One region of the Paenibacillus sp. ATY16 genome, then DNA from elsewhere that is predicted to be linked to it. Evidence: predicted binding sites of a transcription regulator. Region 1 holds the regulator's gene; each other region holds the start of a gene.
The links. Region 1 encodes Rex, which represses fermentation and respiration genes when NADH is low (regulators of the CRP and FNR family bind a similar motif). Its sites were predicted from a motif close to TTGTGAAATATTTCACAA; they were not measured.
Positions count from the first base shown of each region.

Region 2: nadA (quinolinate synthase NadA) is a predicted target of Rex. The motif match lies at 4,890-4,907, and genes of this name have one in related genera.
Region 3: CFI03_RS03120 (DUF1641 domain-containing protein) is a predicted target of Rex. The motif match lies at 8,302-8,319, and genes of this name have one in related genera.

Region 1 covers NZ_NMOK02000002.1:341,091-351,488, forward strand. The annotation lists gene dinG (ATP-dependent DNA helicase DinG) at 1-2,346, shown strand, start outside; gene CFI03_RS02510 (redox-sensing transcriptional repressor Rex) at 2,343-3,002, shown strand; gene CFI03_RS02515 (amidohydrolase) at 2,971-4,284, shown strand; gene CFI03_RS02520 (cell wall elongation regulator TseB-like domain-containing protein) at 4,284-4,817, shown strand; gene CFI03_RS02525 (hypothetical protein) at 4,952-5,491, shown strand; gene CFI03_RS02530 (AAA family ATPase) at 5,484-6,983, shown strand; gene CFI03_RS02535 (3-hydroxyacyl-CoA dehydrogenase family protein) at 7,227-8,099, shown strand; gene CFI03_RS02540 (acetate/propionate family kinase) at 8,100-9,308, shown strand; gene CFI03_RS02545 (DnaD domain-containing protein) at 9,346-10,026, shown strand; gene CFI03_RS02550 (AraC family transcriptional regulator) at 10,094-10,398, opposite strand, start outside.
Region 2 covers NZ_NMOK02000020.1:50,631-61,028, reverse strand. The annotation lists gene hslO (Hsp33 family molecular chaperone HslO) at 1-576, opposite strand, end outside; gene CFI03_RS11665 (type III pantothenate kinase) at 579-1,349, opposite strand; gene nadC (carboxylating nicotinate-nucleotide diphosphorylase) at 1,346-2,230, opposite strand; gene nadB (L-aspartate oxidase) at 2,223-3,839, opposite strand; gene nadA (quinolinate synthase NadA) at 3,886-4,824, opposite strand; gene CFI03_RS11645 (ABC transporter permease) at 5,076-6,038, opposite strand; gene CFI03_RS11640 (ABC transporter permease) at 6,035-7,129, opposite strand; gene CFI03_RS11635 (ABC transporter ATP-binding protein) at 7,136-8,680, opposite strand; gene CFI03_RS11630 (BMP family lipoprotein) at 8,789-9,856, opposite strand; gene ftsH (ATP-dependent zinc metalloprotease FtsH) at 10,187-10,398, opposite strand, start outside.
Region 3 covers NZ_NMOK02000004.1:20,332-30,729, forward strand. The annotation lists gene CFI03_RS03055 (ParB/RepB/Spo0J family partition protein) at 1-814, shown strand, start outside; gene CFI03_RS03060 (aminotransferase class V-fold PLP-dependent enzyme) at 953-2,110, shown strand; gene CFI03_RS03065 (DUF4446 family protein) at 2,139-2,621, shown strand; gene yyaC (spore protease YyaC) at 2,622-3,239, opposite strand; gene CFI03_RS03075 (putative Se/S carrier protein) at 3,352-3,591, shown strand; gene CFI03_RS03080 (mechanosensitive ion channel family protein) at 3,619-4,494, shown strand; gene CFI03_RS03085 (DUF951 domain-containing protein) at 4,484-4,702, shown strand; tRNA gene CFI03_RS03090 (tRNA-Ser) at 4,770-4,860, shown strand; gene CFI03_RS03095 (NAD(P)/FAD-dependent oxidoreductase) at 4,962-6,281, shown strand; gene CFI03_RS03100 (YjzC family protein) at 6,632-6,817, opposite strand; gene rpsF (30S ribosomal protein S6) at 7,003-7,287, shown strand; gene ssb (single-stranded DNA-binding protein) at 7,324-7,857, shown strand; gene rpsR (30S ribosomal protein S18) at 7,876-8,160, shown strand; gene CFI03_RS03120 (DUF1641 domain-containing protein) at 8,398-8,820, shown strand; gene CFI03_RS03125 (NAD(P)/FAD-dependent oxidoreductase) at 8,844-10,022, shown strand; gene CFI03_RS03130 (cation:proton antiporter) at 10,187-10,398, shown strand, end outside.

The DNA of each region.
Region 1 (10,398 bases):
ACTTTGCAGCGGCTATCCTTTCTTATAGACAATGGGAGCGATCTGAGCTGGTTTATGGCCGAGACGTTGAAATATGCCGAGCTTCATACCTCTATCGACATGAATGCTTATCAATATTTCAATCAATTTGCCCTCAAAGCCGGGGAATGGACCGAGGAGCAGCCTGCCCGCGCCGACCAGGAGGAGGATCCGCTTAAAGACGTGTCCTTCGAGCAATATTTGGACGGTATCCGGCAGCGCTTTATGGAGAAGTATCCGAATTACGAAGAGCGTGAAGCGCAAACAACGATGTTCCGCGAGGTTTACGATTCCTTGTGCAATGACCGCCATCTGCTGATCGAAGCGGGCACGGGCACAGGCAAATCGCTAGGTTATTTGATTCCGGCGCTTTATTACGGTATTCAACAGGAAAGCAAAATCGTAGTCAGCACTCATACGATTAATCTGCAGGAACAGCTTCGTCAGCGGGACGTACCGCTGCTTCGCGAGATTTTACCTTTTGATTTCCGTGCTTCAATCTTCAAAGGCAGGGGCAATTATTTGTGTCTGCGGAAATTTGAAAGTAAAATCAATGCGAAGGATCTAGTTGCTCCCATTGATGATGCCATCACGGCATCGCAAATGGTCGTTTGGCTTAGCGAAACGGAAACCGGCGATCAGGAGGAACTGAACTTCGGCAATAAAGGCGCAGATTTCTGGTCTACCGTGGCAAGCGACGCGGATTCTTGCCTTAACCGTCAATGTCCGTGGTTTAAGCGCTGCTATTACCACCGCGCCAAGCATGAATCCAATATTGCAGATGTATGTATTACGAATCATTCCATGCTGTTTACGGATGTTCAAGCGGATCACCGTCTGCTGCCAAGCTACAGCCACCTGATTATTGATGAAGCGCATCACGTGGAAGAAGTGGCGGGCAAGCATCTTGGCATGCAATTAAATTATTTCTCCTTGACGCACCAGACAACAAGGCTGTTTAAGGATGCCCGTTCCGGCCTGCTTCCGGCGCTCAGACTTCGTCTTCAACAGGAGGATGACGAACGGGTTCAGGCATGGACGGAGACGATCGATACGGTTATTCCCGTGTTCCAGGACGTAAAGGAGCATTGGGATAAGCTCTTTGAGCTGCTGTATGCCTTTGTGGGAGAGTCGGGAGAGGCCGGCAATGATAACGGTCAGGCCGTATGCCGTTTGCGCAGCGATACCCCGCCAAAGGGCTGGGACGACGTTCTGACGATTGAGAACAATGTGCATACCGAGCTAAGCCGCGTTGTGAAGACGGTGGATAAGATGGCATCGGATATCAAGGACCGGCTTGACGATCAATCGATACAGGGACTGATTACGGATTTAAACGGCGTAGTCCGTGATTTGACTCGGGTCAAGGATGATCTCCGAACGTTCCTTAAGATGGAGCAGAACTCGGAAGTCTATTGGATTGAGGCAAGCACGACATACCGTTACCGTTCCGTTCATTTATACGCGGTACCGGTCGACGTAAGCAAGCAGCTTCAACAATATTTCTTCGACGTGAAGGACAGCATTATTCTTACATCCGCAACCTTATCCGTTCATAAATCGTTCCAATATGCGGAAGAGCAGCTTGGGCTGGAAGGCTTTGAAGAAAATAACCGGCTGAAAACCGTGCAGCTTCCGTCGCCCTTTAATTACCGGGAGCAGGCATTGGTTATTATCCCGCGTAATTTCCCGACCCTGAAGGGTTCGGCGGGCGACCCTCAATTCATCTCGATGCTGGTAAGCTCGCTTGCCGACTCTGCGGTTGAGACAAAAGGCCGCATGCTTGTGCTGTTCACTTCTTACCGGATGCTGAAGCAGGTCTACGAGCCGCTTAAGGAAGCTTTGGCCGGCTCCGGCATTCAAGTGCTCGGCCAAGGCATTGACAGCGGCAACCGGACGAAGCTGACGAGACGGTTCACCCAGCAGCCGGAGACGGTTCTGCTTGGCACAAGCAGCTTCTGGGAAGGGGTGGACATCCCGGGCGAAGCACTGACTTGCCTGGCTATCGTCCGCCTGCCGTTTCAGCCGCCTAATCATCCGCTTGTTGAAGCGAAGTCGGAGCTCTTGCAGAAGCAGAAGCAGAATCCTTTCATGAAGCTGTCCATTCCGCAAGCGGTTATCCGTTTTAAGCAAGGCTTCGGCAGACTTGTACGGACGGCGAAGGACAAAGGAATAGTTATTATCTACGACACACGCGTCATTGATACGTATTACGGCAAGCACTTCCTCTATTCGCTGCCCGGTCCGAAGATCGAAACGATGCATATCGACCAGATGGTACCGCGGATGCGGGAATGGCTGCAAACGGAAGAGGAGGAAATCGGGTGAAGCAGGCGAAAATATCGGAGGCCGTTGTGAGACGGCTTCCCATCTACCTGCAGGTGCTGAACGAATTGTATAACCGTGAAGTGCAGACGGTTTCGTCGCAGGAGCTAGGGCTTAAGCTGGACCTTAATCCAGCTCAAATCCGAAAGGATCTTGCCTATTTCGGGGACTTCGGCCGTAAAGGCATCGGTTACGACGTCTCTTACCTGATCGAGAAAATTCAGCAGATTCTAAAGCTCGACCAGCGGATTAACGTTGCGCTTGTTGGCGCCGGCAATCTCGGACATGCCTTGTGCAACTACAATAAGTACTCCAAGGACAACATGAAAATTGTCGCGGTCTTCGATGACCATCAGAACAAGATAGGCACGATGATCAACAATTTGACCATTCTGCCAATGGATAAGCTGAAGGAGACCGTTCAGGAGAACAATATCCGGATTGGCATTATTACGGTCCCGGGTCCGGAAGCGCAAAACGTGGCCAATCAATTCGTGGAGGCAGGAATCGAGGGCATCCTGAATTTTGCTCCGGCGATTTTGCGTTTGCCCGAGCATATCCGCATTCACCATGCGGACTTTACGAGAGAGTTGCTCAGCTTGGCTTATTATTTGGAGAAGGAAAGGAATGAGCAGGAAAATGGCGCAGTTGTGGATTGAGAACGGCCTGTTTGTAACAATGAACGATGCTAATGAGGTTTTCCGAGGCCACATGGTCGTTACGGACAACCGAATTACATATATCGGAGCGGAGGCTCCAACTGGCCTGGATGAGCAGGTTGAGCGCATTGACGGCAGTAAGCAGGCATTTATGCCGGGACTTATTAATACGCATGGCCATGCCGCCATGTCGCTGCTTCGCGGCTATTCGGACGACCAGAATCTGCAGGTATGGCTGGAGCAGAAGATGTGGCCGATGGAAGCCAAATACGTCGACCAGGATACGCGTGCTGGCAGCGCGCTTGCGATCGTGGAGATGCTGAAGACGGGAACGACCGCTTTTGTCGATATGTACGATCGCATGGATCAGGTTGCGCAAATGGTGGAGCAATCGGGAATCCGGGGTGCTTTGACGCGCGGCGTAATCGGATTGTGCCCGGAGGAGATTCAACAGGCGAAGCTGAAGGAAGCGATTGCTTTTGCCCGTGACTGGAACGGTAAGGCGGACGGCCGAATCACAACGATGATCTCTCCGCATGCTCCTTACACTTGCCCTCCTGATTATATTGAGAAGTTTGTGCAGGCAGCCCATGATTACGATCTGCCGGTTCATACCCATATGTCAGAGACGCTTGCCGAAGTGGAGCAAAATGTACGCGATTACGGTTCCCGTCCGGTTGAACATCTGGACAAGCTTGGTTTCTTCTCGCGGCCGGCGCTTGTTGCGCATGCCGTGCATCTGAACGATGAAGAGATTGCCCTGCTGGCCGAGCGCAACGTTGCCGTATCCCATAACCCTGTCAGCAACCTCAAGCTGGCAAGCGGCGTGGCCCGCGTTCCCGAGCTTCTTCGCGCAGGCGTGACGGTGTCGCTTGGGACGGACAGCGTAGCAAGCAACAACAACCTGGACCTGTTCAAAGAGATTAAATTTGCGGCGTTGCTCCATAAAGGAATCTCAGGCGATCCGACCGTCATTCCGGCGATGGAAGCATTGCGAATGGGAACCGTCTACGGTGCCCGTTCGATCTGGCAGGAAGGCAGCATCGGGCAGCTTGCGGAAGGAATGAAAGCCGATTTTATCGCGATTGATCTGGAACAGCCCCATTACTATCCGCTTACGGATATCGTATCCCACCTTGTTTATTCCGGATCCGGCCGGGACGTCAAGCATGTATGGGTAGACGGCAAAAAGGTTGTTCATAACGGCGAATGCACGATGATGGACGAGGAAAAAATCCGCTTCGAGGCACAGGCCAGCTTTGAACGGCTGCTCAACGCATAATGAGAGCGACAACTAGAAAACGTCAGCCGGTGATGAGTCCGAAGCGCTGGCTGGCTGTTTTCCTTGTTGCTCTGGTTGCTGTCATCGCGGTAGTCATTATGTACTACAACACCATTCAGCAGCCGTTCTGGAATTCGGAGAATCCGATCCGGAAAGAGGCAAAGGAAGCAGCCGGCTTGACCGAGGTATCATCCATCACGAAGCAGGTTTGGGATACGACATCGTGGATCGTGAAGGGCGAGAATGACGCGAAAGAAGAAGTTTACGTATGGCTGATCGGTCCGGACAAGACCGTTCAAACGGTCAAAGCCTCCGAAGCAACGGATAAAGATGCCATTAAGCAAGCCGTCTTGCAGAAGAAACCCGATGCGGCGGTCAAACGCATTCAACCGGGAACTTTAAACGGCCAGCTCGTTTGGGAAGTATTTTATTCGCAAGGCAAGAATCCCGAGAAATACAGCTACGATTTCTATGATTTCCGCAGCGGTGCTTACGTGACCGAATATCATCTTCCCGCCAAAACAGCGAGCTAGCCGCAATAACGCGGCTGGCTCCGCTTCCTGTTTTTACACCGCCTCTTTGATGTCGTTATATGATATACTTTCGTATGGCAGAGTTGATATACGTTAGTGTTGCTATATAACAGATATAGAGGAGGAAACCAACTATGAAACTTCGTATTGTCCCGTTCGTGCTTTCCGCTGTAGCTACAGCCTTGCTGCTATTCGGTGGATGGATGTTATATAAGCAGTTCGCCGTTGTTTCTCCTTTCCAGAAGTCTATTGGACAAATTGAAGGCATTGCTTCGGCGAATGCTCCTACTATAGATCAAGACCGCGTTTCGGTGCAGGTAACCCTTAAGCCGGATGCGAATTTGAAAGACGTTTACGAATCCATTTCCAAAGAAGGCAAAGAGGCGATTGGCAGCCGCGAGCTGTCGCTCGACATTACGAATCAAGCGCCAAGCGATCAATTAGAGAAGGTGTGGTCTTCGGTTCTGTTTAATGTGGCCGAAGCGATGGAAAAGAAAAACTACTCGGAGATTCCGAATGCTCTTCAGAAAGCAACCGCGGATCACGCGGGCATTACATTCGAAACCGCGCTTGACGATAACAATGTGTACATTACGCTGAAGGATGGTAACTCGACGAAGTATGTAGTGCTTCCACGCACTCCTGCTATGCTGGAGGTGTCGGCTAATGCGTAAATATTGGATTGAGATTACGGCAGGCTTTGTTCTGATGACAGTTGTTTTCCTTGCTTTCAGAGGAGTTAATATTTTCCCTGTCCTGCTGCTTGCTTGTTTGGCGGGGGGAGTCTGGTTTGCATCGCGCGGAGGCAAAGGACGTATGACCGCTCTGCCGGGGTCTAAGCGCAGCAAGCAGATTCACGCGGTATCCATCAGTTTTGATCAGATTGGCGGTCAAGATAGAGCCAAGCAAGAGCTTACCGAAGCTTTGGACTTCCTGGTTAAACAAGACGAGATTGCGAAGCTTGGCATTCGCCCGATGAAAGGGATTCTCCTTACAGGCCCTCCGGGCACAGGTAAGACGCTGCTTGCGAAGGCAGCCGCCCATTATACGGATTCCATCTACCTGGCTGCCTCGGGCAGTGAATTCGTCGAGATGTATGTGGGCGTAGGTGCGGGACGTATCCGAGATTTGTTCAAAGAAGCTCGCGAAAAAGCAAGAAAAGCAGGCAAGAAAAGCGCCGTTATCTTTATCGACGAGATCGATGTTATCGGAGGCAAGCGGGACGGCGGGCAGCATCGGGAATACGATCAGACGCTGAACCAGCTGCTTACCGAAATGGACGGCATTCATTCCGACGAGGCGCCGCGTATCCTGATTATTGCCGCGACGAACCGCAAAGAGATGCTGGACAGCGCGCTTCTCCGTCCAGGGCGTTTCGACCGTCATATCGGCGTGGATCTGCCGGACAAGAAAGGACGCCTTCATATTTTGCGTCTGCATGCGGCCAATAAACCGCTTGATGAGTCGGTTGACCTGGAACGAATCGCATCCGAATCGTTCGGCTTCTCCGGTGCCCAGCTGGAAAGCGTCATGAACGAAGGCGCAATCTACGCGATGCGCGAGCAGAGCGGGACGATCTTGGAGCAGCATCTGGCGATGGCCATCGATAAAGTCATGATGGGCGAGAAAACGGACCGCGAGGCTACGGCGGAAGAGCGTGAACGTGTTGCCCTGCACGAACTTGGTCATGCTATATCCGCAGAGCTGGTTCGGCCGGGAAGCGTATCTCAGGTGGCTTTGTCGCCGCGTGGTCAAGCGCTTGGTTATGTCCGTCATAACCCGCAGCAGGACCGCTATCTGTACACGAAAGAGTTCTTGGAAAGCCAGATTATGATCGCGCTTGGCGGCGCAGCCGCCGAAGAGATTTTCTACGGCGGACGCAGCACCGGCTCCCGAGGCGACTTCGATCAAGCGATGAATATCGTTCGCACGATGGTGGAATCAGGACTTACGGAGCTTGGTATCATTGACGCCAACATGATGACGCCGGACAAATGGGCGAACATTACCCGTTCCATCCTGGATGATCTGATGAGCAAGACAAAAGCGATGCTGGAAGCAAAACGCGAAGTATTTGTTCAATCCCTGGATGTGCTGATCAAGGAAGAAACGCTTGGCGGCGACGATTTCCGTGCTCTTCTAAGCCGGTTGTCCCAAAGCGCATAATAGTGGTATACCGCAATGAACGGCAGTTCATGTTAAACTGCCGTTCATTTTTTGGTGTAAAGGCAACAAAATCGAAAAGCGCATAAATCGTTCATTTGTTGTTCATGAGGTGTTCAAGATCCGTTCATCCTTCCGCCTTCATTCTTTGACTAAAAAAGGGTATAATGGATGCGAGGTAGAGAGAATTATTCTCAATCACACCCAAAAAGAGAGAAAACATACGAGGAGAGAATTTACAGAACTATGGCAATTAAAAAAGTTGGCGTTATCGGCGCCGGTACAATGGGGCAAGGTATTGCGGAAATGCTCGCATCTAAAGGGCTGGATGTGTATGTAATCGAAAGCTCGGAGGAACGCTTAACATACGGTATGCAGATGATCGAACTCAACCTGGATAAGCAGATTGAGAAATGGGCTCTGACGCAGGCTGAGAAAAAACTGATTCTGAATCGTATCCATACATGCACGAGCTATGAGGACCTGACTTCCTGCGAGCTGGTTATCGAATCTATCACCGAGGATTTGGAAAGCAAAAAGCAGGTCATCAAGAAGCTGGACGAGATTTGCGACGATAACGTCATTATTGCCAGTAATACCTCCACGCTTAGCTTAACCGAGCTGGCAAGCGTAACCGTCCATCCGGAGCGCGTTATCGGCCTTCACTTTATTTATCCGGTATCCAAGATCGACCTGGTTGAAATTGTCCGCGGCCTGAAAACCTCCGATGCCACGTTTGACGCAACGAAGGAATTCGTGGATGAGGTGATTCAGAAAAAAGGAATCATGGTGTTCGAGTCGCCAGGTTTTGTAACAACCCGTCTGATCTGCCTCTTCATTAACGAAGCGCTGCATGTTCTCGAGGAAGGCGTAGCATCGGCCGAGGATATCGACAATGCGATGCGTATCGGCTATTCGTTCCAGAGCGGACCTTTCGAGATGGCGGACCGCTTTGGCTTAGACTCCGTCCTTGCTGCCCTTGACCGGATGTTCCGCGAGTACGGGGAATTGAAATACCGTCCGTCCATCGTCCTGAAGAAGATGGTGCGCGGTGGACATCTCGGCGTGAAATCGGGCGTCGGATTTTTCAAATATGACAAGGATGGAGACCGTATCTAGATGAAAGTACTCGTAATCAATGCAGGAAGCTCTTCGCTGAAATATCAGCTTTATAATATGGAGAATGAGACGGTGCTTGCGAGCGGGCGCGTCGAGAGAATCGGAATGGATTCCTCGATCGTGACCCACGAACCTCCAGGCAAGCCGGACGTGACGCAAGTAAGCGAGATTCTTGACCACATCACGGCGGTTAAAAAAGTGATCGACATGCTGACGCATCCCGAGCATGGCGTAGTAGCTTCGATGGGAGAGATCGACGCGGTTGGGCACCGGATCGTGCATGGCGGCGAGGTGTTCAAGAGCTCGGCGCTTGTAACGGCTGAAGTGAAGCAAGAAATCAAAAAGCTGTTCGATCTTGCTCCGCTTCATAATCCGGCGCATATGATGGGCATCAACGCGGTAGAAGCCAATATGCCTAACGTTCCGCAGGTGGTCGTGTTCGATACCGCCTTCCATCAGACCATGCCTAATACTTCCTACTTGTATCCTATTCCTAGAGTGTTGTACCGCCGCCATAAAGTGCGTCGTTACGGCTTCCACGGAACATCGCATCAATATGTCAGCCGGAAGGCTGCCAAGTTCCTTGGCAAGCCGCTAGAGTCGCTGAAGATGATCTCCTGCCATATCGGCAACGGGGCAAGCGCAACGGCCATTCTGGACGGCAAGTCGTTCGACACCAGCATGGGGATGACGCCGCTGGAAGGCTTGATGATGGGTACGCGCAGCGGTGACCTGGACCCGGCCATTGTTCCGTACGTGATGAACAAAGAAGAACTGACGCTAAGCGAAGTGAATTCGATGCTGAACAAACACAGCGGCATGCTTGCGATCTCCGGCATCAGCAGCGATATGCGCGAAATCGTGGAAGCAATGGGCGAAGGCGACGCCAACGCCAAGCTGGCTTTCGATATGTATACGTACCGCGTCCGCAAATATATCGGCGCTTACGCGGCAGCGATGAACGGCGTTGACGTTATCCTGTTTACGGCAGGGGTTGGGGAGAACTCGAACGTTCTGCGCAAGGCGGTATGCGAAGGCATCTCGTTCCTGGGCGTTGAGCTGGACGAAGAACGAAACAATATTCGCAGCAAGGAAGTACGCGAGATTTCGACGGATGCTTCCCGCGTGAAGGTGCTGGTTGTACCGACTAACGAGGAGCTGCTAATTGCCCGCGATACGTATGCGATTGTGAAAGGCGAGTCCAAATAAGAATAGCAGTAGTTAAGGTAGCGGAGGGATCGGTTGCATGAGCAATGAGGACATGTGGAAGGCCTATTCGCGGGGGATGGCGGCCGTCATGAATGAAGGGGGCGTGCATGTATCCGCGCTGCTTCTACGGTCTTACCGCCAATTGAATTTATCCGATACGGAAGCCATGCTGCTGCTGCAGCTTATGCTGTTCGGAGAATCGGAAGGGATTGAATTCCCCACAATGGAGCAGCTGGCGGAACGTACCGGCTCGACGACCAGAACCATTGAGCAGACGATTGGCCGTCTGATGAAAGAAGGTTTCTTGACCATCGACGAGCGGATTGATCCGGTGACCGGAATTCAATCCGAGCAATATAATTGGAGCGGATGGCTGCTGAAGGCTGCCGAATGGGCGGCTGAAGAGAAGCGGGAGACGCGGAGAGCGGAGCGGCGCACGGTGAAGCGGGTCACGGATCCGGGCAACATTTTCTCGGTGTTCGAGCAGGAATTCGGACGTCTGTTATCGCCGATGGAATGCGAGACGATAACCGGATGGCTCGATCAGGACCGCTACGCGGATGAACTGATCCGGTTTGCCTTGAAGGAAGCCGTCTTTGCAGGCAAGCTGAATTTCCGTTATATCGACCGGATTCTGATTGAGTGGGGCCGAAACCGGGTGACGAACGTGGATGAGGCAAGAGCCCATTCTCAGAAGTTCCGTGGACCACGCGGATAGCACTTATATCGATTATACGAAAGCCTTGTACTTCCTAATGCGGGAGTACAAGGCTTTTTTCATTCCGTTATCGCGAGAACTGCTTCCTGTATTTCAGGGGCGATGTGCCTGCGTATGCCCGAAAGCAATTGGAAAAGTATGGCGCATGGCGGAAGCCCGTCTTATCGGCGATAACCGAGATGGACCATTCGGTCTTTACGAGAAGCAGCTTGGCTTGCTCCAGCCGGTATTGGTGCAAATAGTCCATGGGGGAGCAGTGATAGATTTCTTTCATGCACCTGACGATGTAATTGGGATGAAAATGAAGCGCCTCCGCCAGAATTGCGTTGGTCAGCTCCGATTGATAATGCTGCCGGATATAGGCTTCCGTCT
Region 2 (10,398 bases), on a different contig from region 1:
AATCTCCTCATCGGTAAGGCCCGGCAGAAGCTGCAAAATAAAACCGCCTGCATGAGTGACTTTTCCTTCCGGCTCTACAAGCACGCCAAGTCCAACTGCGGAAGGCGTCTGTTCGGATACGGCGAAATAATAAGTGAAGTCTTCGCCCAGCTCGCCCGATACAATCGGTACACTGCCGAGATAAGGATCCTTGAGGCCGAGATCCTTGATAATGTGGAGATAACCGTTCCGGCCTACCCCGCCGGCAACGTCAATCTTCCCGTGCTCGTTGCTTGGCAACAGGACATCCGGGTTATCGACATACCCGCGCACCTCGCCGTGCGCATTCGCGTCAACGACGATTTGGCCGATTGGACCGTCGCCTTTTACTTTTACCGTCAGCTGCTCCTCGCCTTTCAGCATGGCTCCCATAATGGCGGCAGCCGTAGCCGTGCGCCCGAAGGCTGCTGTTGCAGTCGGCAATGTTTGATGGCGCCGCTGCAATTCGTTTACAAGCTGCGTTGTGCAGGCTGCAAATACGCGAATTTTACCTCCCCACGCCGTACCCCGGACGAGTACGTCTGGTAACTGCTCCATGGTTATCCCTCCTGATTCCGTTCGTAAATAATGCGCAATCCTTCCAACGTCAGAAGTGGATCGACTTCTTCTATCGTTTCCGATTCCGTGCTAATTAACTCCGCAAGCCCTCCTGTTGCTACAACGCGCGGGCTCACTTGAAATTCTTTTTTGATCCGGTTCACGATACCGTCAACTTGTCCCGCGTAACCGTAGATGATACCGGCTTGCATGGACGTAACGGGATTGCGGCCGATGACGCTCTTCGGCTTGACCAATTCAATACGCGGCAGCTTTGCCGCACGCTGGTACAAAGCTTCCGTGGAAATGCCGATGCCGGGCACGATCGCTCCGCCCAGGTAGCTTCCCGAAGCATCGATATAGTCAAACGTTGTGGCCGTGCCGAAATCGACAACGATAAGCGGCGAGCCATATTTCACGATACCCGCAACGGAGTTCACGATCCGGTCGGCTCCGACCTCGCGAGGATTCTCATAGCGGATATTAAGCCCTGTTTTAACGCCCGGACCCACGACAAGCGGCGTCTTGCGCAAATATTTCATGCATAGCTGCTCGAGGGCACGCATGAGCGGCGGAACAACCGAGGAGATAATAACGCCTTCGATCTGCTCCATCCGGATTCCCGCATAGTGGAACAGATTGTGTATGTTCATGCCGTACTCGTCAACGGTCGCCGAGCGGTTCGTGCTGAGCCGCCAATGATGCAGCAGTTCCTTGCCTTTATAGACGCCCAGAACGATGTTTGTATTGCCCACATCGATTACTAAAATCACGTCCGCGCGCCTCCTTTTTTCTCATTCAAATCCAGACTGATATCAAGGGCATTAAACGAATAGGTCAAGCCGCCGACGGAAATAACGTCTACGCCGCAAGCTGCAATGGCGCGAACCGTATCCAAACGCACGTTGCCCGATGCTTCTACTATAACATGAGGCGAGCGCGACTTAATGAGGCTTACCGCTTCCGTCATCAGCGCCGGTGCCATGTTATCGAGCATAATAATATCCGCGCCGCTAGCCAGAGCCTCTTCCACTTGTTCAAGAGACTCCGCCTCTACCTCGATCTTCATTGTATGTGGGATCGCCGCGCGGGATGCTTCAACAGCCTGGCGGATTCCGCCCGCGCCCTTGATATGATTATCTTTGATCATTACGGCGTCATATAAACCGAACCGGTGATTTGCCCCTCCGCCAACTCGGACCGCATACTTCTCCAGCATTCGGTGGCCGGGCGTTGTTTTGCGCGTGTCCACAAGACGGACCGGCAAGCCTTCCAACGCCGTTACGAAAGCATTCGTTTTTGTTGCGATGCCTGACATACGCTGCATCAGGTTAAGCGCCAGACGCTCGCCGGTGAGCAGGCTATGGGTACTGCCTTCTACGGTTGCGATCACCGTACCCTTTTCCGCATACTCGCCGTCTTGTACTTTTGCTTCGAACCGAAGCGCCGGGTCTACAATCTCGAAAACGATCCGCGCAACCGGAAGACCGGCAATAATCCCGCTCTCTTTCACATGGATCACCGCTGTCGACTGAGAGCCCATCGGGATGGTAGTTGCCGTCGTGATATCGCCGCTTCCGATATCTTCGGCCAGCCAGCCGCGGATTTGCTCGCGCAGGGCATGGTTATAGGTGCCAAATGTTGTATCAAACATGAATAATTCGCTCCTCTGTCGTTCCTTGCAGCCGTTGCATTACGGTATGCTTGCGCCACACCTCGTCATTCTTCTCCGGGAAGTCCTCCCGGAAATGACCGCCTCGGCTTTCTTCCCTCTGAAGCGCGGATTCCGTAGTCAGAACCGCGCAGGTCAGCAGGTTGGCGAACTCGTATTCCTCGCGTTTGGTCAGAACCGATTGGAAGAACGGCAGCTGGCGCTTCAGTTCCTCGAGCCCTCTCTCAAGACCATGAGCGTCACGGCGAAGTCCGGCATACCGCACCATCACCTTCTGCAGCTTCAGCCTTTTCTCGACTACCGCCTGCATAGGCGCGCCGCTGCGCGGCTGTTCCTTTTCAATAACAGGCTTCGTCTCCAGCTGCGGCAACTTCATAATGCTGTCTACGATCCGTTTGCCGAACACAATCGCTTCCGACAACGAATTGCTCGCCAGGCGGTTCGCGCCATGAACGCCGGTAGACGATACTTCTCCGCATGCAAACAGTCTTCTTATATTGGTTTCCCCGAACAGGTCGGTTTTGACTCCGCCCATCATATAATGGGCAGCCGGCGCAACCGGGATCCAGTCGGTAGTCAGGTCCAGCCCGTACTGCAGACAGAATTCGTAAATCGTAGGGAAACGATGCTTCACCATTTCCGGCGACTCATGCGTGATATCCAAATAGACGAAAGTGGATTTCGTCTCTTCCATCTCGCTTACTATAGCGCGTGCCACGACATCGCGCGGCGCAAGCTCCAGCTGATGATGATAACGGTCCATGAACCGCTCGCCCCGGATATTGCGCAGATAAGCGCCTTCACCGCGTACGGCCTCCGAGATCAAGAAACGCGGAGCGCCGGGATAACACAGCGAAGTCGGATGGAATTGCACAAACTCCATATCCTGAATAAGCGCACCTGCCCGGTAAGCCATTGCAATGCCGTCTCCGGTTGCGACATCCGGATTCGTTGTATAACGATATAATTGTCCCGTCCCGCCGGAGCAGAGAATCGTCGCTTTGCCTCTTACGTACAAGCGGTGCCCGTCGGGCTTCTGCACGATCGCTCCGCAGCATTCGCCATCCTGCGTAACAAGATCGATCACGAAATGATCGTCCCACACGTCAATGCCCGGGTCGGCCGTCGCCTTCTCCGAGAGAGCGCGCACAATCTCGTAACCCGTCGCATCGCCGTTGGCATGAAGGATGCGGCGCTGGCTATGCGCGCCTTCTTTGGTCAGCGCGAATTCACCGTTCTCGAGATCGAACTGCGTCCCCATTCTGATCAGATTGTTAACCCCTTCCGGCCCTTCGTGAACCAGAACGTTAACGGCATCCTCGGAGCAGAGGCCGGCCCCCGCGATAAGCGTATCCTCTCGGTGGTAAGCCGGGGAATCGTCATCCGAGATGACGGCCGCGATACCGCCCTGCGCGTAACGCGTATTGCTGTCGAGCAGCGATTTTTTCGTAATCATTAAGACAGACTGGTTATTCTCGCTTGCCCGAAGTGCGGTAAAAAGACCGGCGATGCCGGCCCCGATCACAATAACGTCCTTCTCTATTACCGGCAAGTCCTCGAGTGACAAATCAACAAGATATCTTGGTATCATCATCTTCGTAATGCGCCTCCAAGCATAGGAGTAGCGCATGCTCCTCCTATTTAACGAGTAACATGCGCTCCAGGGACTTACGGGCCTCGTCCGCAACATGATCAGGAACGTAAATTTGAGGCTGCATGGTTTCCAGGCATTTCACCAGCTTCTTCAAGTTGTTCACTTTCATGTTCGGGCAAACCAAATATTTGGATGCAAAATGGAAAGTCTTGTTCGGGCTGTCCAGACGCAATTGGTAGCCGGTACCGTCTTCCGTACCAACGATAAACTCCTGACAATCCGATTCTTTGCAATATTTAATAATAGCCGTTGTACTGCCGACGAAATCGCCAAGCTCCACAACCTCCGGACGGCATTCCGGATGCACGACAAATTGAGCGTTCGGATATTTCGCCTTCATCTCTTCAACGTCTTTCACCGTCAGCATATCATGGGTGTTGCAATAACCTTCCCAGATAATCATTTTCTTGTCGGTGTTCTGCTGCACGTAGTGGCCAAGGTTTTTGTCCGGTACCCAGATGACTTCATCGCCTTCAACCGAATTCACCACTTTAACGGCGTTGGCCGAGGTACAGCAAATATCCGTCTCCGCTTTGATTTCCGCAGAAGAGTTAATATACGTAACAACAGTCGCGTTCGGATGCTGTGCCTTCAGCTTGCGCAAGCCGTCCACGTTAACCATGTCGGCCATTGGACAGCCGGCCCGTTCGTCGGGGATAATGACGGTTTTGTTAGGAGCCAGAATTTTCGCGCTCTCTCCCATAAAATGAACGCCGCAAAAAACAATAACGTCCGCATCGGTTTGTGCAGCCTTTTGCGCGAGCAGGAACGAGTCCCCGCGGAAATCGGCCACCTCTTGAATTTCGTCTCGTTGATAATAATGGGCAAGAATGATGGCATTGCGTTCCTTCTTCAATTGCATGAGCCTTTCACGCAGTTCACGATTCTGTTCCGCCTTGCGTTCCAGCGCCAGTGCTTCCACAGTTGATCCTCTCCTCTTATGAGGGATGGGCGATGAGTCCCATTCCGATTATGGCTATCCAGACTTTGTGAATTGATGCACAAACTATTTCAAAGTCAATGGCCTATTTATGATTCTTTTGTTAAGGTTTAATTTACTCCAGGTGCAGGATGCTGTCAATGTATTTAGACAATAAAAAAACCTCTTCTCCACAGCAAATTTTGCATGAAGTGGAGAAGAGGGCATAAACGGCTGCCGCAAAGGGATTCCGGCTACCTTTTCGCCGGATCATACGGCTCGCCCAGCGCACCTGGCGCTGCCGAGCGTCCCACTGCGCCCGCAAGCACAAGAAGCGTCAGCAAATACGGAAGCATATAGAAAAATTCGTTCGGAATATGATGCGACCATTCGAACAGCTGCGCCCAGTTCCGAAGCGCCTGCGCCATCCCGAAGAAGATCGCCGCTCCGGCTACGCCAAGCGGATTCCATTTGCCGAAAATAACGGCCGCAATCGCGATAAAGCCTTGCCCGGAAATCGTATTATGGGCAAAGTTGCTTGTTGTTGTCAGAGCAATCGTTGCACCGCCAAGTCCGGCCAATGCACCGCTCAGCATAACGCCGATGTAACGGTACTTCGTTACGCTGATGCCAACCGTATCAGCCGAGCTTGGATGCTCGCCCACCGCACGGAGGCGAAGGCCAAAGGTTGTACGGTACAGAACGATATAGCTGAGAATAACAACACCGATCACAATATAAGTGGTTGGGTAAGCCGTGAAAATACCTTTGCCGAGCAAAGGAATATCCGATAGTCCCGGAATAGCGACCGGATTAAACACATATTCCAGGGTTGGTGTTTGTCCGGAGCCTTCATAAAGGCTTTTCGTCAGATAGATGGCAAGGCCCGCCGCCAAAATATTAATAACGACGCCTACAATGGTCTGGTCGGCTTTAAACGTGATCGTGGCAACCGCATGCAGCAGAGACACCACAAGTCCCAAAACCAGACCGGCAAGAAGTCCGATCCACGGAGCGCCATGCTTCATTCCGCCCTGAATGGCTTGATCGGCGAATACGGCAGCCCCAAAAGCGCCCGCGATCATAAGTCCCTCAAGGCCGATGTTCACGACGCCGGACCGCTCCGAGAACACGCCGCCAAGTCCGGTAAAGATCAGAGCGGTTGAGAAAACAAGCGTAATGCTAATTAATTGTCCGATTGTATCTAGTGCGTTCACAGGGCACTGCCTCCTTCCGACTTGCCTTTATTCGAGCGGCGAGCCATAAACGGCTTCAGGAAGAACTTCACGAGTCCATGCGAAGCGACAAAGAAGATAATGGACCCGATAACGATCCGTACAATCTCCGGCGGTACATTCGCTCCGAAGCTCATGCCGGCCGAGCCGTAGCTTAATCCGCCGAACAGCACGGCGCCAAGGAATACGCCGATTGGCGTATTGCCGCCAAGAAGAGCAACCGCGATACCGTCAAAGCCGTAACCCCATGACGCGGCCATAACCGTCTGGTAACCAAAGACGCCAAGAATCTCGAATACGCCGCCAAGTCCGGCGAACACGCCACTGATAAACATCGAAGTAATGATCGTGCGGTTAACGTTCATCCCCGCATACAGCGCGGCGTTCGGATTGAGGCCAACCGCGCGGAGCTCGTAGCCTTTTTTCGTGCGCCACAAGATAACGTAAAACACGACCACACCGATGAGCGCAATCAGTGTTCCCCAATGCATACGGGCATTGCCCATGCTTTCGGACAGCCACTTGATCGATACAAGCGCCGATTCGTGAACCGGCTTCGATTTCTGTTGGCCTTCCATGACGAGATACGTGCCTACGATATAGTTGGACAGGAAGAGGGCGATCCAGTTCAGCATAATGGAGGAGATAACCTCATTAACGCCTCTCGCTGCCTTCAAATAACCGGCGAGCGCCGCCCACAGGCCGCCAAACAGCCCTCCTACGATAATCGCTAGCGGAGCATGAATATACCATGGCAAATCAAGCGTTACCCCGACAATCGTTGCGCCTGTCATCCCCATTAAAAACTGACCGTCGGCGCCAATGTTGAAGAGGCCTGTACGGAAAGCAAAAGCTACCGCGATACCGGTAAAGATTAGCGGCGTGATCGCACGGATGGCTTCGCCGATATCGTAAGGACTACCGAACAGCTTCTTCACCAAGGCAGTATACGCCATCCAAGGATCGTATCCACCCGCAAGCATCGCAAGCGCGCCGCAGATAAGACCAAGGATGATCGCCACGAGCGGCACGAGGAAGGAAGACTTGTCGAATATTTTTCTCATCGTGTTCATTTCGTTTTACTTCCTCCCTTCGGTTGCAGCTACTGCGGATGCATCGCCTGCCATCATCAAGCCAAGCTGCTGATCGTCGCGATGATCGGCATCCACTTCACCCATCAAACGTCCTTCGTACATTACCGCGATTCGGTCGGACAAGGAATATAGCTCATCCAGCTCGAAGGAAACGAGCAGAATCGCTTTGCCTTCATTCCGCGCTTCGACAAGCCGCTTATGTACGTATTCGATCGCGCCGATATCGAGACCGCGCGTTGGCTGAACCGCAATAAGCAGGTCCGGGTTTTTCCAGAGCTCGCGGGCGATAATCGCCTTTTGCTGGTTGCCGCCGGAGAGCGAGCGCGCTTTCGCATGGATACCGGAGCCGCGGACATCAAATTCATTGACCAGCTTATCGGCCAGCGTGTCCATCGCCTTAAAGTCGATAAAGCCGTTCTTGCCGAACTGCGGATCGAAATAACTGCCGAGAATCATGTTCTCGCTCAGCGTAAAATCAAGGACAAGACCATGCTTGTGCCGGTCCTCCGGAATATGGCTGATACCGGCCAGCGACACTTCGCGCGGCGTTCGGTTCGTAATTTCCTTGCCGTTCAGTTTTACGCTTCCGCCGTTAACGCCGCGCATCCCCGTAATCGCATAAATAAGCTCGCTTTGGCCATTGCCGTCAACCCCAGCGATACCAAGAATCTCGCCGGCGCGAACATCAAGGCTGATGCCATCGAGAACCTGCTTGCCTTGATCGCCCTTCATACGCAGCGAATCAACGGACAGCACAACATCGCCAGGCTCCTTTTTCGATTTCTCGACTTCGAAGGTGACGTCTCTGCCGACCATCAGCTCGGCCAAATGCCGTTCGTTTGTTTCCGACGTTGGAAGGGTGCGAATAACCTTGCCTCTGCGGATAACGGTTACCGAATCCGCCAGCGCCATAACTTCCTTCAGCTTATGGGTAATCAAAATAATCGATTTGCCCTCCGCCGCCAGGTTCCGCAAAATTTCAATCAGCTCTTCGATTTCCTGAACCGTCAGTACGGCTGTTGGCTCATCGAAGATCAGAATATCGGCACCGCGGTACAAGGTCTTCAAAATCTCTACCCGCTGCTGCATGCCGACTGTAATATCTTGAATCCGCATTTGCGGATCTACTTTCAATCCGTAACGTTCGGAGAGATCCCGAACTCTCTGATTTGCTTTTCTATATTTCAAAAAACCGAATTTCGACGGCTCGTTGCCGAGCACGATATTCTCTGCCACCGTAAACGGCTGCACAAGCTTGAAATGCTGATGGACCATCCCGATCCCAAGTTCGATTGCCTTACCTGCACCGTCAATGACGGTCTTCTTGCCGTTAACCCAAATCTCGCCTTCTTCAGGCTGATACAAGCCGAACAAAATGTTCATCAGCGTTGATTTGCCCGCCCCGTTCTCGCCGAGCAGTGCATGAATCTCGCCTTTTTTCAGTTCAAAATTGATGTTATCATTGGCTACTAACCCTGGAAAACGTTTCGTTATTCCTTTTAGTTCAACAGCCGTTGTGCTCCGGTCCATCTTTCATCATCCCCCCGGGGTTTCTACCTGTATGGCAAAAAAGGACAAGACCGGCTTACTGCCGGCCTTGCCTTGACACAGCGACATCAAATATTTTCGCGAGGAAAATTATTTAACTGGCACCGTAATCTCGCCGCTGACGATTTTTTGTTTGTACTCTTCAACTTTCGCAAGAACATCAGCCGGAACGTTTTTCGTGGAAGTCTCAGGCAAACCTACGCCATTGTCTTTCAGACCAAGCGTTACGACTTTTCCGCCTTGCCATGTACCGTTGATCAGGTCCGTCGAAACTTTATAAACAGCCGCTTCTACACCCTTCATCATGGAAGTCAGTGTGATTTCGTCGCCGAATTCGAGCGATTGGTCTTTGTCTACGCCGATTACCCACACGTCTTTGCCAGCGTCTTTACGGGATTTAGCTTCGTTGAACACGCCGTTACCGGATGCGCCGGAAGCGTGGAAGATGATGTCGACGCCAGCGTCATACATCGTTGCAGCCGCTTGCTTGCCAAGGTCAGGCTTGGAGAAGTCGCCTACATAGTTGATTTTCATGCTTTTTGCAGCTTCAGGGTTAACCGCTTCTACACCAGCTTTAAAGCCGGCTTCGAATTTTTTGATAACCGGAATTTCCATGCCGCCTACGAAACCGATTTTGTTTGTTTTCGTCATCAGACCGGCAACAACGCCAACGAGGAAGGAGCCTTCATTTTCCGCGAAAGATACGGATTCAACGTTAGGCAGATCAACTTCAGCATCGATAAGCGCGAATTTGGAGTTTGGATTCTCTGTTGCGACTTTCGTCATCGCGTCCGTAAACAGGAAGCCGATCCCCCAAGTCAGATCATATTTCTCCGATACGAAAGCCTTCAAGTTCGGCTCCATGTCGGCATCGCCTTTGGATTCAAGATATTTGGTTTCAGCACCGGTATCAGCCGTTACTTTCTTCAGAGCTTCCCAAGCGCTTTGGTTAAAGGATTTGTCATTAACGCCGCCAACGTCTGTAGCCATGCCAATCTTAAGTTTGGAAGTTGCTCCAGAAGTACCCGGGGATGCAGCACCCTCGTTGCCGCCTTTGTTAGAGTTATTGGTGTTGTCATGGCTCTTGCTGCCGCATGCGGACAAGACAAATGTCAACGCCAGGATGATCATAAGCATTAAACCAACTTGTTTCTTCATACCTGTTCTCTCCCCTGCTTTATATTTGTGTTTAGGGCAATTGCACTATCTTTATTATTCTTGATGTCCAGCGCCACTATTCTCCTTAATTATAATTACAATCTAACAGCCGTCAATCACATTATGTCAACTAATTTGACACAGAAATTTTGTTCACAAAACAACATGTCGATTATGTAACATTTGTGCGAGTAATATTCGAAATTTTCGGACAAATAGCTAACATAGTCTTGGTTAGTCCTCTAATGAATACCCTCAAAACCCGAACGGTAAACAAAAACAGCTGTCCTTCGTTTGCTATCAAGCAAACATTGGACAGCTGTTTTTTAATTAGGATCCTTTATTCGGATCTTCGTCGTCTGGTTTTTGTTCATCCAGCTCAGGAGGCGTAATCTCGCCTGCATCGCGGGTTTGAATGCGGACCTTCACGCCGCCGATCGTATCTACGATTGGCTCGGACGAGGATTCCGCTGCACCGCTTCCTTCTCCTGAAGGCTCATCTCCGCCTTCAAGACCGCCGGATTCGATCAAATTCTTGATTT
Region 3 (10,398 bases), on a different contig from region 1:
GCTTTCGGTAAGCGAAGACGATAAAGTCATTGAAATTCAATTGACGCAATTACGTCCGAACCCATACCAACCACGCAAAACGTTTGATGATGAATCCATTAAGGAATTGGCAGAGTCGATCAAACAGCACGGTGTCATTCAGCCGATCATTGTGCGGACGGTATTGAAGGGTTATGAGATCATCGCAGGGGAAAGACGGTTCCGTGCGTCGCAGCTTTGCGGCAATGCAACGATCCCTGCAGTGGTGCGAGCATTTTCCGATCAACAGGTAATGGAAATTGCTTTGATTGAAAACCTGCAACGTGAAGATTTGAATGCGATTGAAACAGCAATGGCTTATCAAGGCTTAATGGATAAGTTCAAGCTTACCCAGGAAGAGCTGTCGATGAAGGTGGGGAAGTCCCGTTCCCATATCGCGAACTTCCTTCGCCTTCTTGCACTGCCTGCTGAGATAAAAGACAATGTTTCACGTGGAACAATCTCGATGGGTCATGCTAGAGCGTTAGCGGGAATCAAGGATGCAGCCGTCCAGAAGGACATGGCTGACCGGACTGTCAATCTTGGCTGGAGCGTGCGCGATCTAGAGGAAGCGATTCAAAAACTTGAAGTGAAGGAAACGGTAGAAGCGGCAAAAGCGAAAGCAAAGTCGAAGAAACGGGATCCGTATATCGAGAGCTTGGAAGAGTCGCTTAGAGACCGTTTTAAAACAACGGTTAAGATTAAACAGCAAAAGGATAAAGGAAAAATCGAGCTGCAATACTACAATAAGCAGGATCTCGAGCGGCTGCTCGAACTGCTCCAGAATATGGCATGATTTAGGTGAATTTCTAGCATACCAAAGTTGTAATCTTTGTACTGAAAGATTAAACTAAGGTATGCTATTCTTATGTTCTGTTATGGTATTTGGGAAGGAAATTTGAGAGGAAAGAGAGAGAGAGGAGGATGGAACAAGGTGGAAAGGATTATCTATTTGGACCATGCTGCAACTTCGTGGCCAAAGCCGCCGGCTGTACTGGAGGCGATGCAGCATGCCATGCTGCATGAAGCGGCAAATCCGGGACGAGGCAGTCATCGGATGGCTGTAAAAGCTAGCCGTGTCTTGTTTGATACGAGGAAGCAATTAGCGAAGCTGTTTCGGATTAAAAATCCGAATGATATAGCATTTGCCGCAAATACGACAGCCGCATTAAATATGGCAATCAAGGGCTGGGTGAAAAGCGGGGACCATGTGGTTGCTACTTCGGTTGAGCATAATTCGGTAAGAAGGCCACTGGAGTATTTAAAGCACGCTCTAGGTATTCATGTTACGTATGTAGAGTCAGATGAGGCAGGCAGAATTCAGGTGGAACGGATTGCTTCGGCCATAACTGCGCAAACTTCATTAATTATAGTTAACCATAGCTCTAATCTGCTCGGCACCATTGCACCAATCGCTCAAATTGGCGAACTGGCCCGAAAAAAGGGCATAAAGCTCCTTGTTGATGCGGCTCAAAGCGCTGGCATTCTTGAGATTGATGTAGAGGCGATGGGAATCGATATGATGGCCTTCCCTGGTCATAAAGGATTGCTTGGCCCACAAGGCACAGGAGGTCTGTACATCCATCCTAACGTTGATCTCGTTCCTCAGCTGCATGGCGGAACAGGGAGTCAATCTGAGGCTCCTGAGCAGCCTAGCGTGCGTCCTGACCGGTATGAGGCAGGAACGCAAAATACACCCGGCCTCGCAGGTCTCAAGGCGGGTGTCGAATATGTTCTGCATGAGACGGTTCATAACATCCATACTAAGGAATGGGCATTAACCCAGCGGATAATGGACGGACTATTAGAAGTGGATGGGATTAAGGTTCTTGGGCCAAAGCTTGGCGAGCAAAGAACGGGGATAGTCGCATTCGTAGCCGACGGAATCGATCCGTCTGAAATGTCCTTTATACTTGATCAGCATTATCAAATTGCGGTTAGAGCGGGCTTTCATTGCACACCGCTGGCCCATGCCTGTGCAGGTACAACAGGAACAGGCGCAGTACGAGCAAGCGTAGGTTGTTTTACAACAGAGCAAGAAGCGGATGCCCTTGTTGCAGCAGTGAAAGAAATACGGAAGCAATATTCTTAGCATAATTTTCTGGGGGCGGAAGTTCGAAATGGATGAGTGGACGAATAACCCGATGAATGGGGTTACGGTTGTACTAGCATTGTTGGTCATCGTGTTATTGATTAGAATTTCAATTGTTGGCAGAAGGCTGAAAAAGCTTAGAAAGCAGTATGTGGAAGTGATGGGCAACACGGGCATTACGAATCTGGAAGAAGTCATTATCGATCTGAAGCAGTCCATTACGGCGCAAGAGCTGCAAAGCGAGAAGCTCCTGAAGCAAATGGAACAGATGAAAGAAGTGCAGCAGCAGGAAAAAGGCCGCGTTGGTGTACTGCGCTACAATGCATTCGCCGATCAGGGTAGTGATCTTAGCTTCTCGATTGCTGTGGTAAATGCGGCGCAGGATGGGGTAGTGATCTCAGGGCTGCACAGCCGGGAGAATACTTACGTGTATGCCAAGCCGGTAAGCAAAGGCGAATCGAATTATACCCTTACTCCGGAAGAGCGCAAGGCAATAGCTGAAGCGAAGTAATTAATTAGTGCCCGGATGTTCCAAGGCGGCTGCCTGTTCTCTGGAGCGTGCAGAGACATGGATGCTGTTCATGATGGAGGAGAATACGCTGGAAGCGATGATGTCGGCCATTTTCATGACCAGATGTAAACGCGTGTTCTGCAGGACAAAATACTCCATAAATCCGCCCACGTTAACGATGCCTGTAATATGGATGTCGCCAACAGGAGGGAGCTCCTTGTTTACGCCGGCGCCAGGTCTTACGGGGCCTGTGCCTACTTGTATCGAACCGATGCTGGATACTTGCCCAAGGCAGGCGTCAATGCCGATAACAAACGGTTTTTGATAAGTGCGATTGATCTGATGGAGTGTCTCTTCGAGGTTCATGGCATGTACGGGCTCTTCTAAGGTGCCGTATAGGGAGAAGTAGGGGCTCTGATACTTGGAAAGGGTCGTGCCGATCAGTGGGCCAAGAGAATCGCCGGTAGAACGGTCTGTTCCAACGCACACGATTACGATAGGCCGCCCGGCGGACATCTCGTCGATCATAAGAGATAGCCGGTTGACGATTTGACCAACAGCATTCGCTTCCGTGTAAGGAACCTTTAACGGTATATCCTTCATAAAAGATAGTTTCATAGAATCCCCTCCATAAATGCCAATATGATACTAGTATATGGATAGGACAACCATTTTATACGTCGCGAAGCCAATAGTTTCGTTCTATGAGGTGAGGGAGAGGAGAATCGCGATGTTAATCGCCTTTGATTCGACACAGCAAGCGCTGCGCGCGGAGATGCTGCTGGAATACGCGGAGGTCGAAATCGATATATGCCCAACTCCGAAAGAAATTACGGCTGGCTGCGCGTTATCGATTCATTTTCCGGGAGAAGAACTGGAAACGGTCAAGCATGTTATCGAAACGGAGAATGTAGAAATAAGAGGAGTTTTCAAACCAATTCAGGACGGGTATGAACAAGTTGACCTGTAGGATGTGCAAGGATGGTGGTGCGGTAAAATGGATATTCAAGCCTACTATAAAGATGTTGCGGCATGGATGACAAGCGAGACAACATGGGAAGGTTTTGGACAATCGGTCTTGCGCATTGCGCTTATAATCATCATTGGACAGGTTATTATCTGGACCGCGAACAAAACGATTGACCGGGTCGTATTAAATCGCTCGGAGAGCCGGATGGTCCTTCAAACCAGAAGAATGACGACAGTAGGCAAGCTGGTCAAAAACATGATCTCTTATGCGGGATATTTCATTATCGGCATGCTTGTGCTTGACGAGTTTGGCGTACAGTTGGCGCCGCTGCTCGCGGGGGCCGGTGTCATTGGACTTGCTATCGGATTTGGTGCCCAAAGTCTAGTGAAAGATATTATTACGGGGTTCTTTATTATATTTGAAGATCAGTTCGCGGTTGGCGATGTCATTCAGACGGGCAATTTCAAAGGAACGGTCGAGGTCATTGGACTACGGGCAACACGGATCCTAAGCTGGACGGGAGAAGTGCATATAATTCCGAATGGCATGATCAATGAGGTTACGAATTTCTCGATGCATAATTCAATTGCGTTTATTGATGTATCGATCGGTTATGAGGAGGACGCGGAGAAAGCGATAGTGATTATCCGTAGAGAACTCGAGCGGTTTGAAAATGACAATCTCGTTAAGCCTCCGGAGGTGCTGGGTATTCAGACCATGCTTTCAACCGAGGTGAAGGTACGCGTAACGGCAGAATGTCTTCCTAATACGCAAGCTATTGTAGCAAGGGCATTAAACGCTTATATCAAGAAAGTGCTGGACGGCCACGGAATTGACATTCCGTATCCGCGAATGGTAACGTATCATCGCAATGAAAGGGGCGGCGATCCGAATGGAGCGTAAACAATTCGAACTGGGCGATATCGTTCAAATGAAGAAGCAGCATCCCTGCGGATCCAATGAAATGGAAATTATCCGCATGGGGATGGATATCCGTATTAAATGCGTCGGCTGCAAGCATAGCGTTCTGATTCCCAGAGCAAAGTTCGAGAAAAATATGAAGAAAGTACTGCGTTCCGCAGCGGATTCCGGGCAAAACGAACAGGCTTAATATTTTTTGAAAAAACAGTTGCATTGGGACAAGGCCTGTGATAATATAGTTTTTGCTTGACACAAACGGAGAGGTACCCAAGAGGCCCAAGGGGGCTGACTCGAAATCAGCTAGGCGTGTCAAAGCGTGCGTGGGTTCGAATCCCACCCTCTCCGCCATATTTCGTCCATAACGCTTAGGCGGTTACATAAAGAAGAAGGCTCCTACGAGATCACGTAGGAGCTTTTTTGTATCTTCAGAAGAAACAGGTGAGAGTGAAATGAGTCGGTATGATATTACGATTATCGGAGCAGGTGTCAGCGGCATATTCGCCGCCCATGAATTAGCCGCAAGCGGGCTGCAGGTATTAATGCTGGATAAAGGCAAGAAGCTTGGCGAACGAAGCGATAGTTATATCGGTTTTGGCGGCCTTGGCTTGTCGGAGGGGAAATATAACTATACGAATGATTTCGGCGGAGAGCTGGAGCGGAAGACCGGGTACGAAGCTGCGCTGCGGTTGATGGATGACGTGGATACGATCCTCTGCAAGTACGGAGCAGGCGCGTCGGAGCTGTACAGCACCTATGATCCGGAACTGTCTGAGCGGGCACGGAAAGCTGGTTTTGGCGTACTGACGACAAAAACCCGGCATCTGGGAACAAAACTGTCTAGGTCCGTTCTAGAGCGCATGTACGAATACTTGGATTCACGAATCGCGATGAGATTTGAGGCAGAGCCCGTTCGAATTTATCCGAAGGAGGAAGGGCGATTTGCCATAGAACTGGCTGATGGAACGGTTATTGATTCCGGGCAAGTAATTGTGGCAACCGGCAGGAGCGGGAACGAATGGTTTACCAATCAATGCGAGAGTCTTGGAATTGGCAGGGGAGAAGCAAGAGTTGATCTGGGGCTTCGCATCGAGATGAAGGGCGACCAGCTGGCTTCGATTCTTCAGCGTTCCTTCGAGACCAAGCTTAGCTTCGAAAGAGAGGGCTGCACAGCTACGACTTATTGCATGAATCCGCAGGGGAGGGTTGTGCTCAAGCTTCAGGAAGGACTGGCAATGCCGGACGGACAAAACTTCCGCGAGAAGGAGGAGGGTAGCTCCAACCTGAACTTTACCCTGTTTGTGCCGAACCGATTTGCTACGCTTGACGAAGCAGATGCTTATTTGAAAAATATCGTCGGCGGGATTAACCGGGGGCGGAATCGGATTGCAGCTCAAAGGCTTGGTTCGCTCCGTAGAGGGCAGCAGTACCAGTCCTTCGAAGGCCAAGCTGCCGTCAGAAGCGTTATGCCGACGCTGGAGGCTGAGTTTGCGGAGCTGAGGGAAGAATTGCCGGAACGGTATATAGAGGCTACTCTGGCGTTTCTGGACGCGTTGGAGAAGCTCTTGGGGGCACCCATTGATGAAGATACCATTTTGTACGCCATTGACGGGAAGCTGTATTCACCGGCAATAAAGACAAACGATAAGTTCGAGACGAATATTAAAGGCTTTTATGTTATCGGAGACTGTTCAGGGACAACGCATTCCTTATCCCAGGCAGCGGCAAGCGGCGTTTATGTGGGCCGGCTGCTGGCAGGTCGGAACGCTTGAGAGAATTCATTCATGCTTGTCATTGCCGAAACGGAAAAAAGGGACTCTAGCGAGTCCCTTTTTCGACGGTGTTGTAAGTTTCGATGAATTATCGCCTTCATACAACGGAAAACCAGGTGCAATCTTCACAGATCGGTACACAATTCCATTAGGTATCGCTTTTCCGATCGCGATTGCTCGTGTGTTACAGCAATGTGTATTTAGCACAACGCCTCGCTTCTCAAGTGATGAGTAGTCAAATTCTCTAGTAGTCCTTGCCCCTATTCAGGTCCAATGGAACCACACCTCTCTTCACCGTCGATAATTATGATGTCCGGGAGCTAAAGATCTTATTCAGGGCTGTTCAAAAATTAATTGTGGCCCATCCGTTTCCATCTGCGCTCATGATTCGAGGTCTCCGGAAATTTCTCTCCGCGTTTAAGACTCACCTTCTGCGGATTGTTGATACCCATATGGTAAGAATTATCGCCTGTTTCAATATAGACGCCGTCGTTTGGCGCACGGTCGCCGGGGGAAAATATTGTCCATTCGCCCATACTCGTTCACCTCCTTATCGGATTTTTATTATTCACCGGAGAAGGTGCGGACATGAAAGGCAGAAATCGGGAACGGCGGATGACTTGTCAATGAGTAGGCGATTTGCTATACTGTGTAGATGCGAGTAATAATCTCGCTCCTTGCCCTTTCGGGGGCCGCTTAGTCCAAAAGGAGGTGAAACACAATGCGCAAATATGAAGTGATGTACATCATTCGTCCGGACGTTGAGCAAGAAAACGTTCAAGCCATCGTCGACAAATTCAGTGGCATCATTAACAATGGCGGGGAAGTCACGAAGCAAGATGTGATCGGTAAACGCCGTCTTGCGTATGAGATCAATAAGATTCGTGATGGTTACTACGTTCTGGTTCATTTCAACGCGAACAACGAAGTTGTTAATGAGCTTGACCGCATCATGAAAATTACGGATGAAGTTATCCGTTTCTTGATCGTCAGAGACGTTGCTTAATCCACGCTAGATGTTCGATTGGGAGGTCCAGAGGCGATGTTGAATCGTGTAATACTGATTGGCAGATTAACAAGAGACCCCGAATTGCGTTATACGCCTGCGGGTGTAGCAGTTACGCAATTTACGATAGCAGTAGACCGGCCGTTTACGAGCGGTCAGGGCGAGCGCGAAGCGGATTTCATTCCGGTCGTAACTTGGCGGCAGTTGGCTGAGACATGCGCTAATTACTTGCGTAAAGGTCGCTTAACCGCGGTAGAAGGACGCATTCAGGTGCGTAACTACGAGAACAACGAAGGTAAACGCGTCTATGTGACGGAAGTTATTGCCGATAACGTTCGCTTCTTGGAATCTAACCGTGAAGGCGGAGCTCCGCAAGAGAGTGGCGGTTATGCCGGAGGCAATAACAACAGCGGCGGAGGATCTTTTGGCGGCGGCGGCGGTAACGCTCCTTATGGTGGCGGTAACGGCGGCGGCGGAAAGCCTAGTACTCCACGCAACAACAACAGCCGTGATCCGTTCTCGGATGACGGTCGACCGATCGATATATCAGAAGATGACTTGCCATTTTAATCGAAAGGATGGGTTCGAATGAGCTTCAAGCAAAGAGAAGGCGGAGACGGAGAGCGTCCAGAACGCAAATTCGGCGGCCGTAAAGGCGGACGCAACAAACGCCGTAAAGTATGTTTCTTCACTGTGAACAAAATCACTCACATTGACTATAAAGATACTGATCTGCTCAAAAAGTTCATCAGCGAGCGCGGCAAAATCTTGCCACGTCGTGTAACTGGAACTAGCGCGAAATACCAACGTCTGCTGACGGTTGCTATCAAGCGTGCTCGTACTGTGGCTTTGCTGCCGTACACAACTGAGTAGTTCTTTTGGAAGAAAGCCTATTGGGAAACCAATGGGCTTTTTTTCTTTTATTTTATAAAATAGGAATTGATCATTTGGCGGAAGAGGAATACAATAAGATATAGTTCGTGCATACAAGTCGGCGATGATGTTGGGTCTTCATTGTGAATAATTTCACTTTAAATGACAGATGTGGAATAACGGCTTATGCAAGTAAATCAATTGATCGATTACAGATGGAAAGAGGGATGCATTCGTATGTCTGAAACCGTAACGAAATTACCTGAAGAATCCGGTTCCGTACGTGAACTGGACGTGCTTGAGCAACTGTTGAAGCCAGAAATTCAGCAATCGCTGACTCAATTGGTGGAAAACCTGCCTAAACTGGCAGAACTGGTAACCCTGCTTACTAAAGCTTATGATGTGGCTACTACCGTAGCTAACGACAAAGTTCTTGTGAACGATATGGTTCATGGCTTTGGCGAATTCGTTAAACCAATCGTAGACACGACTAAAGGCATCGCTAACGCAGCTGTTGAAGCTGGCGACCGCGCGCAAGCCGACAACTCTACAATTGGTCTCTTTGGCATTCTGAAAATGCTGAAGGATCCGCAAGTACAAGCAACGCTTCGTTTCGCCCAATCGTTCCTGAACGTATTGGCTGAGCGTAAAAACGGTTAATCATACAAGAGCGGAGGGTAAACATGGCTAAGCAAATTTTAATTCTTGGCGGCGGTTACGGCGGTCTTCTTAGCGCACTGACAGCTCGCAAATATATTTCGGCTGAAGAAGCTGAAATTACATTGATCAACAAAACTCCTTACCACCAAATCATTACCGAGCTTCACCGTCTGGCTGTTAGCGGCGTAAACGAAGGAAACGTAGCTCTTCCTTTGGATAAACTGCTGAAAGGCAAATCGATCAACCTGGTTATCGACACTGTAGATAACATTGATCCGGAGAAAAAACAAGTGAAGCTGGCTGGCAACGGCACAGTTAGATACGACCAGCTGGTTGTCGCTCTCGGCGGCGAAACAGCATTCTTCGGCATTCCTGGCCTGGAAGAAAACAGCCTGACGCTGAAATCGGTTGAAGAAGCGAAAGCCGTTAGCGCGCATATCCAAAACCGCATCGCAGCTTACGCGCAATCGAAAAACAAAGCAGACGCAACAATCGTTGTTGGCGGCGGCGGCCTGACAGGCATCGAGCTGATCGGCGAGATCGTTGATATGCTTCCAAAATGGTGTGAACAGTACGGCGTTGACAAGAGCGAAATCTCCCTGTACAACATCGAAGCTGGTCCAACTATTCTGATGGGCTTCCCGGCTGACCTTCTTGAGCGCGCGAAATCCAGCCTGACTAACCGTGGCGTTAACCTGATCATGGGCGTAGCGGTAACCGAGGTTCAAGGCAACAAAGTTATGCTGAAAGACGGCAGCTCCATCGAAACGAATACTTTCGTATGGACAGGCGGCGTCACAGGCAACCCTGTAGTAGCTAACTGTGGCATCGAAGTAAACCGTGGCCGCGCTTCGGTAACGGAATTCCTGCAATCGACATCCCACTCGGATATCTTCCTGGCCGGCGACAACGCGTTCGTTATGGGTCCAGAAGGCCGTCCGTACCCGCCAAGCGCGCAAATCGCATGGCAAATGGGCGAGTGCATCGGTTACAACCTGTTCGCGCAAGCGAAAGGTATCCCGATGAAATCGTTCCAATTCGTTAACTCCGGCGTACTTGCGAGCCTTGGCCGCAAAGATGCAATCGGTACAATCGGTGCAAGCCAGTTGAAGCTGAGAGGTACAGCGGCTACACTGATGAAAGAAGCAAGTAACGTTCGTTACCTGACTCACGTAAACGGTCTGTTCTCGTTCTTGAAATAATTTTGCTGAAAAGCGAAACCGTTTCGTGGTTCGCGCGTAGTAATAATAAAATAAGCATGACCTTGGAGGAGCCTGCCACTGCAGGCTCCTTCTGCCTATTTCCGGGAGTCTGCATAGGAGCAGGCTCCTTTTGTTATGCTGAAAAGAAGGAGGAAGGAGCGGAAATGGAGTTCATTCTATATTTGGCTATTATTATCGTATCAACCAAGCTGGCTGGCGCGTTATCAGTCAGGCTGGGACAGCCGGCCGTGTTAGGAAAGCTAATTGCAGGCATTCTCATCGGACCGGCTGTGCTGGGATGGGTGAAACCGGATGATTTTATCGGACATTTCTCGGAAATCGGCGTGCTGCTGCTTATGTTCATTGCGGGTCTCGA